Regions from separate parts of the Mesorhizobium captivum genome, predicted to be linked through region 1. Evidence: riboswitches for the same ligand, from Rfam matches in the RefSeq annotation. Region 1 holds a riboswitch; the other holds the start of a gene.
The links. Region 1 has a riboswitch for S-adenosylmethionine ahead of RFM40_RS25355 (O-succinylhomoserine sulfhydrylase). Riboswitches for the same ligand answer to the same signal wherever they lie in the genome.

Region 1 (3,862 bases):
TTGAGCCCCTGCGCCTGATAGTTGGAGCCGAGGTCGCTGCCATAGAGCGCCTGCGGGCGCTTGAGCATATGCTCGTAGACCAGGCGGCCGACGATCTGGCCGTGATCGAGGATGAAGGGCACCTCGTGGCTGCGCACTTCGAGCACGGCGCGGCTGCCGCTGCCGCCGGCGGCGGAGTGACCGAAGCCCGGGTCGAAGAAGCCGGCATAGTGGACGCGGAACTCGCCGACCAGCGGGTCGAAGGGCGTCATCTCGGCGGCATAGAGCGGCGGCACGTGCACGGCTTCGCGCGAGACCAGGATGTAGAATTCGTCCGGGTCGAGCACGAGCTCGCCGGCACCGCTCTTGTAGAGCGGCTCCCAGAAGTCGACGACGTCCTGCGCGGCGCGCTTGTCGACGTCGACCAAGCCGGTATGGTGCTTGCCGCGATAGCCGACCAGGCCGTCCTTGTCGCCGTCGAGATCGATGGAGAGCGCGATGCCGCCGCCGGAGATGTTGGGAGGCTCGGTGGCGACCAGCATCTCGGCGCGATGGAGATCGCGCAGCTCGTTCTCCGACAGCAGCGCGTTGCCGGTGCGGAAGCGTATCTGCGACAGCCGCGAGCCGGCGCGCACGACGATCGGGAAGGTGCGCGGGCTGACCTCGAGGTAGAGTGGGCCATGATAGCCGGCGGCGATCTTGTCGAACTCATGGCCGCGGTCGGTCATGACGCGCGTGAAAATGTCCAGCCGCCCGGTCGAGCTCTTCGGATTGGCCGATGCCGACACTTCTGCCGGCAACGCCAGGCTCTCGAGCAGCGGTACGATGTAGACACAGCCCGTTTCCAGTACCGCGCCCTCGGCAAGGCTGATCTCGTGCAGCTTCAGCCGGTCGAGCTTGTCGGCCACCAGGTGATCCGGACCGGGCAGGAAGGAAGCGCGCACGCGAAAAGCCTTGTCGCCGAGTCTCAGATCGAGACTGGCCGGCTGGATCTGGTTGGTGTCGAGCGCGCGCGGCGATTTCAGCGCATTCGCCTCAAACAGCGCCGCGATGTCCTGATCCGGAAGAATGCCTGTCTGCCGCAAGGTCTGGCTCCGCTAGAGCAATTCACCGTTTTATGGAAACGGCGAACCGCTCTACCTCTTTGTTTTGACGCAATTCCGGACGGAAAACCGTTTCACACTTTTCCGGGAATTGCTCTAAGGCCGGGCAAGCGCATGGGTGCAGGCTCCTGCCTGGTACAAACCTCTTAATCAAGCGGGCAATTGACGCAAGCGCAGTGCAGGTCTAAAGGGTCGTTATCCCGTGGTGATTTGGCCGGTCGGCTTGCAGCCACGTTAAACAAGTCGCTAAAGGACCGCTGGCCGCAAGGCCTTATGGACCGGTTGCGACATCGCGGCCGGTTTTTTTGTGTTTGGAAGCAGGGCGATGACCAAGACGCGTAACTGGAAGCATCAGACGGCACTCGTGCATGGCGGAACGCTGCGTTCCGGTTTCGGCGAGACCGCCGAGGCGATGTATCTCACCCAGGGCTATGTCTACGAAACGGCGCAAGCCGCGGAAGCCCGCTTCAAGGGCGAGGAGCCGGGCTTCATCTATTCGCGCTACGCCAATCCGACCGTCGACATGTTCGAGAAGCGCATGTGCGCGCTCGAAGGCGCGGAAGACGCGCGCGCCACCGCTTCCGGCATGGCGGCGGTCAGCGCTGCACTGCTCTGCAGCGTCAAGGCCGGCGACCACATCGTTGCGGCGCGGGCGCTGTTCGGCTCCTGCCGCTGGGTGGTCGAGACGTTGGCGCCGCGCTACGGCATCGAGGCGACGCTGATCGACGGCACTGACATCGCTAATTGGGAAAAGGCGGTCAAGCCGAACACCAAGCTGTTCTTCCTGGAAAGCCCGACCAATCCGACGCTGGAAGTGGTCGACATCACCGCTGTCGCCGCTTTAGCCCAATCGATCGGCGCACGCGTGATCGTCGACAATGTGTTTGCCACGCCGCTGCAGCAGAAGCCGCTGCAGCTTGGCGCCCATGTCGTGGTCTATTCGGCGACCAAGCATATCGACGGACAGGGCCGCTGCCTCGGGGGCGTCATCCTGTCGGACAAGAAGTGGATCGACGAGAACCTGCACGACTATTTCCGCCATACAGGCCCGAGCCTGTCGCCATTCAACGCCTGGACGCTGCTCAAAGGGCTTGAGACGCTGCCGCTGCGCGTGCGCCAGCAGACGGAAAGCGCCGGCAAGATCGCCGACTTCCTGGCCGGACGGCCGGAGATCGCCCGCCTCATCTATCCGGGCCGGGCCGACCATCCGCAGGCCGATATCGTAAAGAAGCAGATGTCGGGCGGCTCGACGCTGATCTGCCTCGACGTCAAGGGCGGCAAGCAGGCGGCCTTCGCCTTCCAGAACGCGCTCGACATCGTGCTGATTTCCAACAATCTCGGTGATGCCAAGAGCCTGATCACCCATCCGGCGACGACGACGCACAAGAACCTCAGCGACGAGGCGCGCGCCGAGCTCGGCATCGGCCCGGGAACACTGCGTCTGTCTGTCGGGCTTGAGGACGCCGACGATCTGCTGGCCGATATCGACGAAGCGCTGAAAGCGGCGAAGTAGCCGCCCCAGGCCGATCGAGAGAGCGCCTGAGCGAGGCTCAGGCAATCTCTTCCAGCTCGGTCAATGCCTTGGTGTGGATGGTCATGGCGTTGCCGCGCCATTCGACCGCGCCGCTGAGCCAGCCGCGCACCCAGACGGCGGGAAGCATCGCGTCGCGCACGATCATGGCGGTCACGCTGCGCGGCGACAGATACCAGCCCTTCGACCAGGCGAGCAGGCATTCCGGCACATAAGCGATCGCCAGCACACACAGCGCCGTGGTGGGGAGGCTGACGCCGGCGCTTGCCGCCGCTATCAGCGCGAAAATCAGCGGCATAACCACGCCGGTCAGGATTTCGGGGGCAAAAAACAGCGGGAAAGTGACGCGGCGCAGCCGCGCCCAGCGCGCCTGACGCGACCAGATTTCGGCGAACGTGCGCTGGCCGAGCGGCTGTTCGAAGGGCGACGCGACGAGATTGACGCGCAGTCCCAAGCCGTTGACCAGCTTGGTGGCGGCCGCGTCCTCGGCGATCTCGGCGGCTAAAGCCTGGATGCCACCGTTCGCGTCGAGCATCGGCTTGTTCCACAACATGCTCTTGCCTTGGGCGAAGCCAAGGCCGAGCGCTTCGCCCGTATATTGCCAGCGCGCCTGCAGCGTGTTGAGGAAGGCGCATTCGACTTCGGCCCAAAACCCATCCGGCCGCGAGCCGATCGGCGTCGAGCAGACGAGGCCGGTATCCGGCCGCCAGGCCGCCATCAGATGCTGGACATAATCCTTGGGCATCAGCACGTTGGAATCGGCAAGGATCACCCAGTCGTGCCGCACCGCCTGCCAGCCCTTCACGCAATTGTTGAGCTTGGGATTGGCGCTGATCCTGTCGTCGCCGACGAGCAGCCGCGCCGGAACCTTGGGGAAGCGCGCGATCGCGGCATTGATCAGCTTGACCACGGGGTCTTCGGCGCCGGCAACGCAGAAGATCAGCTCATAGCGCGGCCAGTCGAGCGAGAAGGCGCGATTAAGCGTCTCCTCGGCGAACGGCTCGACGCCGCGCGACGGCACGATGATGGAGACCGGTGGCTGCTTCTCCGCGGGCGGAGGAATGATGCGACACGCCTTCAGCCGCGACGATGCGAGCATGATGCTGGCGAAATTGGAAAGAAGAAGGGCTGACGATGCAAAGGCGGCTGCGAGAGTCAGTTCCATCGAGATCTGGTCACTCCGGAAAAGCCGCCCGCGGCCGTTTCAATCAGTCGACAGAGCGCCCGAGTCGCCCGGCATGGTTTGTGC
Region 2 (3,862 bases), on a different contig from region 1:
GCTGGCCGAAGAAATTCCAGAACCACCAGGGCATCGACAGGCCGATCTCCTGGCCGTTGGCGTCGAGCGCGGTCGCCTTCTCGACCGTTGCGCCAAGCTCCTCGCACAGATTGACGAAGTCGCGGATGGTGCAGAAGTGGATGTTCGGCGTGTCGTACCAGGAATAGGGCAGATCCTTGGTGACCGGCATCCTGCCCTTGATCAGCAGCGAGAAGCGCACACGCCAGTGGCCGAAATTGGGGAACGATACGATGGCGCGGTTGCCGATCCGAAGCAGCTCGTCGAGCACCAGCTTCGGATTGCGGGTCGCCTGCAAGGTCTGCGACAACACCACGAAATCGAAGCCCTTGTCGGGATAGAATTCGAGGTCCTTGTCGGCATCGCCCTGGATCACGGAAAGGCCGCGCGCCACGCATTCGTTGACGCCGCGCTGCGACAGCTCCATCCCGCGGCCGTCGACCTGTTTTGTCTCCTGGAGAAGCTCCAGCAGCAGGCCGTCGCCCGAGCCGACATCGAGGACACGCGAACGGGCCGGGATGAGATCGTTGATAACCTCGAGATCGACACGTTGGGCACGATTGACGCTCATGGGAACACCTGCGGCCTTAGAGCATTCGAAGCCAAGGCGGAATCGCTCGGCGCCGCAGAAATGCGGCTAAAACGAAGAGATCGCGAGCCGCTCATAGGCTGAGTCCCCTGGCGCGGGCGGCCGAGGCGATGAAGCCGTTGATGGCCGCGAACAGTTCCGGTTCGTCGAGCAGGAAGGCGTCATGGCCGCGATCGGTCTCGATCTCGACGAAGGAGACGGAAGCGCCGGCGGCGTTCAGCGCATGAACGATCGAGCGGCTCTCCTCGGTCGGGAACAGCCAGTCTGATGTGAAGGATACCAGGCAAAACCGCGTCTTGGTGCCGGCGAAGGCATCGGCCAGCCGTCCGCCATGGTCGGCGGCGAGGTCGAAATAGTCCATTGCGCGGGTCAGATAGAGGTAGGAGTTGGCGTCGAAGCGATCGACGAAGGTCATGCCCTGGTGGCGCAGATAGCTTTCGATCTGGAAGTCGGCGTCGAAACCGAAGGTGAGCGCCTCGCGGTCCTGCAGGTTGCGACCGAACTTGCGGTGAAGGGCCGCCTCCGACAGATAGGTTATGTGGGCGGCCATGCGCGCCACGGCCAGCCCTTTTTCCGGACGCCTGCCGAAATCGAGATATTTGCCGCCGTGCCACTCCGGATCGGCCATGACGGCCTGCCGCCCGACCTCATGGAAGGCGATGTTCTGCGAGGAATGGCGGGCTCCGGTGGCGATCGGCAGCACCGAGAAGACGCGCTCCGAATGGCTGGCGGCCCATTCCAGCACCTGCATGCCGCCCATCGAGCCGCCAAGCACGCAAAACAGCTTCTCGATGCCGAAATGGTCGACCAGCATCAGCTGCGCGCGCACCATGTCGCGGATGGTGATGATCGGCAGGTCGAGGCCATAGGGCCGGCCTGTCGCCGGATTGATCGAGGCCGGGCCGGTGGAGCCGAGGCAGCCGCCGACGACGTTGGAGCAGATGACGAAAAAGCGGTTGGTGTCGATGATCTTGCCGGGGCCGATCAGCACCTCCCACCAGCCCGGCTTGCCGGTCACCGGATTGGTGTTGGCGACATGTTGGTCGCCGGTCAGCGCGTGGCAGACGAGGATGGCGTTGGAGCGGGCGTCGTTGAGGATGCCATAGGTCTGGTAAGCGACCTGGAACGGCGACAGCACCGTGCCCGCATCGAGCTTCAGCGGCTTGTCGGGACCGAACTGCAACACCGGGCTCGACGGATGGTCGGCCTCGTTGTTGGTCCTTAGAGCGCGCTGAGTGGCCATCGCATTCCCCATCCAGTCCGCATCGATTTCACTGACGCGGTATCCGGCCGGCAGCGGACAACAAAAAACCGGCCTGCCTTCGCAAAGCCGGTTACAGGTTGCAAACGGCCCTTTAGCGAATTGTTTAACGTGGCTGCAAGCCGACCGGCCAAATCACCACGGGAGTCCGGCTGCTCTTCTAGGACCAGCGCCGCGCTTCGTCAACGGGCAGCATCCTGGGGGCAGCATCCTGGGGGCAGCATCTTGGCGCAAGCACCGACACTCGACATTCGGGGCCACGGCCTGTATTTCCGCTGCGGCCTCGAAGGCCTTCTCGACGGATTTGTGACATGAAGCAGGATCAGCCACGTCCGACGCCCCGCGCGGGCATCATGGACATCGAGGCCTACGTGCCGGGCAAGAGCACGGCGCCGGCCGGCGTGACGAAGGTCTACAAGCTGTCGTCCAACGAGAATCCGCTCGGGCCGTCGCCGAAGGCGATCGAGGCGGCGCGTGAAGTGGCCGCGAAGCTCGACGTCTATCCCGACGGCTCAGCTCGCCGGCTGCGCGAGGCGATCGGCGACGTGCATGGGCTCAATCCGGCAAACATCGTCTGCTCCAACGGCTCCGACGAGATCCTGGGGCTCCTGGCGCAAACCTATCTCGCGCCGGGCGACGAGGCCGTGTTCACCGAACACGCCTTCATGGTCTACAAAATCTACATCCAGGCCGCCGGCGCCAAGCCGGTCGCGGTCAAGGAAACCAACGAGCGCGCCGATATCGACGCGATCCTCGCCGCGGTGACGCCGGCGACCCGCATCGTGTTCCTCGCCAATCCCAACAATCCGACAGGCACTTACGTGCCGTTCCAGGAGGTGCGCCGGCTGCATGCCGGACTGCCGAAGAACGTGCTCCTGGTGCTCGACGCGGCCTATGCCGAATATGTGCGGCGCAACGACTATGAAGCCGGCATAGAGCTGGCGGGCAGCGCCGAGAACGTGGTCATGACCCGCACCTTCTCCAAGCTCGGGCTCGGCGGCGCGCGCGTCGGCTGGATGTACGGGCCGGCGCATGTCGTCGACGCGATCAACCGGGTGCGTGGGCCGTTCAACGTCAATGCGACCGCGATCGAGGCCGGCATCGCGGCCATCCGCGACCGCGCCCATGTCGAGCGCAGCGTGGCGCATAACGAGAAATGGCTGGCTTGGGTCAGCGAACAGGTGACCCTGCTCGGGCTGCGCGTGACGCCGAGCGTCGGCAATTTCGTGCTGATCCACTTTCCCGACGACAAGAGGCATTCGGCGGCGGCCGCGGACGATTATCTCAGCGCAAGGGGCTATATCCTGCGCCGCGTGACCGGTTACGGCTTCCCGAACGCGCTGCGCATGAGCATCGGCACCGAAGAGGCCAATCGCGGCGTCGTCGACGCGCTGACGAGTTTCCTGAAAAGCTAGAGCACCATGGCATCACCGATGTTCGAAAGAATAGCGCTGGTCGGCATCGGCCTGATCGGCTCGTCGCTCGCCCGCGTCATTCGCCGGGAGGGCCTTGCGCGCCATATCGCCATCGCGACGCGCAGCAAAGCGACGCTCAAGCGGGCCGAGGAGCTCGGCCTCGGCGATTCCTACACGACCGATGCGGGGCAAGCGGTGCGCGGCGCGGATCTCGTCATCGTCTCGGTTCCGGTCGGCTCGTCCGGCGAGGTCGCCGCCGAGATCGCGGCGGCGCTCAAGAAAGGCGCCATCCTCACCGATGTCGGCTCGACCAAGGCCTCCGTCATCGCGCAGATTGAGCCGCATGTGCCTGACGGCGTGCATTTCATCCCAGGCCATCCGCTGGCGGGCACGGAAAAATCAGGGCCGGATGCCGGCTTCGCCGACCTCTTCGACAACCGCTGGTGCATCTTCACGCCGCTGCCGGGCACCGATCCGGACGCGCTGGAGACGCTGTCGGAGTTCTGGCGGCGCTGCGGCTCGAACATCGATACGATGGACCCGCAGCATCACGACATGACCTTGGCCATCGTCTCGCAT

Region 2: it holds a riboswitch for S-adenosylmethionine, as region 1 does, so the genes downstream of both, metX (homoserine O-acetyltransferase MetX) here and RFM40_RS25355 (O-succinylhomoserine sulfhydrylase) in region 1, are expected to answer to the same signal.

What each region holds. Positions count from the first base shown of each region.
Region 1 is NZ_JAVIJB010000036.1:23,225-27,086, forward strand. It holds gene RFM40_RS25350 (2'-deoxycytidine 5'-triphosphate deaminase) at 1-1,064, opposite strand, end outside; SAM riboswitch at 1,275-1,352, shown strand; gene RFM40_RS25355 (O-succinylhomoserine sulfhydrylase) at 1,408-2,595, shown strand; gene RFM40_RS25360 (ceramide glucosyltransferase) at 2,633-3,778, opposite strand.
Region 2 is NZ_JAVIJB010000011.1:88,125-91,986, reverse strand. It holds gene RFM40_RS12140 (Stf0 family sulfotransferase) at 1-26, opposite strand, end outside; gene metW (methionine biosynthesis protein MetW) at 1-589, opposite strand, end outside; gene metX (homoserine O-acetyltransferase MetX) at 681-1,850, opposite strand; SAM riboswitch at 1,943-2,020, opposite strand; gene hisC (histidinol-phosphate transaminase) at 2,180-3,283, shown strand; gene RFM40_RS12120 (prephenate/arogenate dehydrogenase family protein) at 3,290-3,862, shown strand, end outside.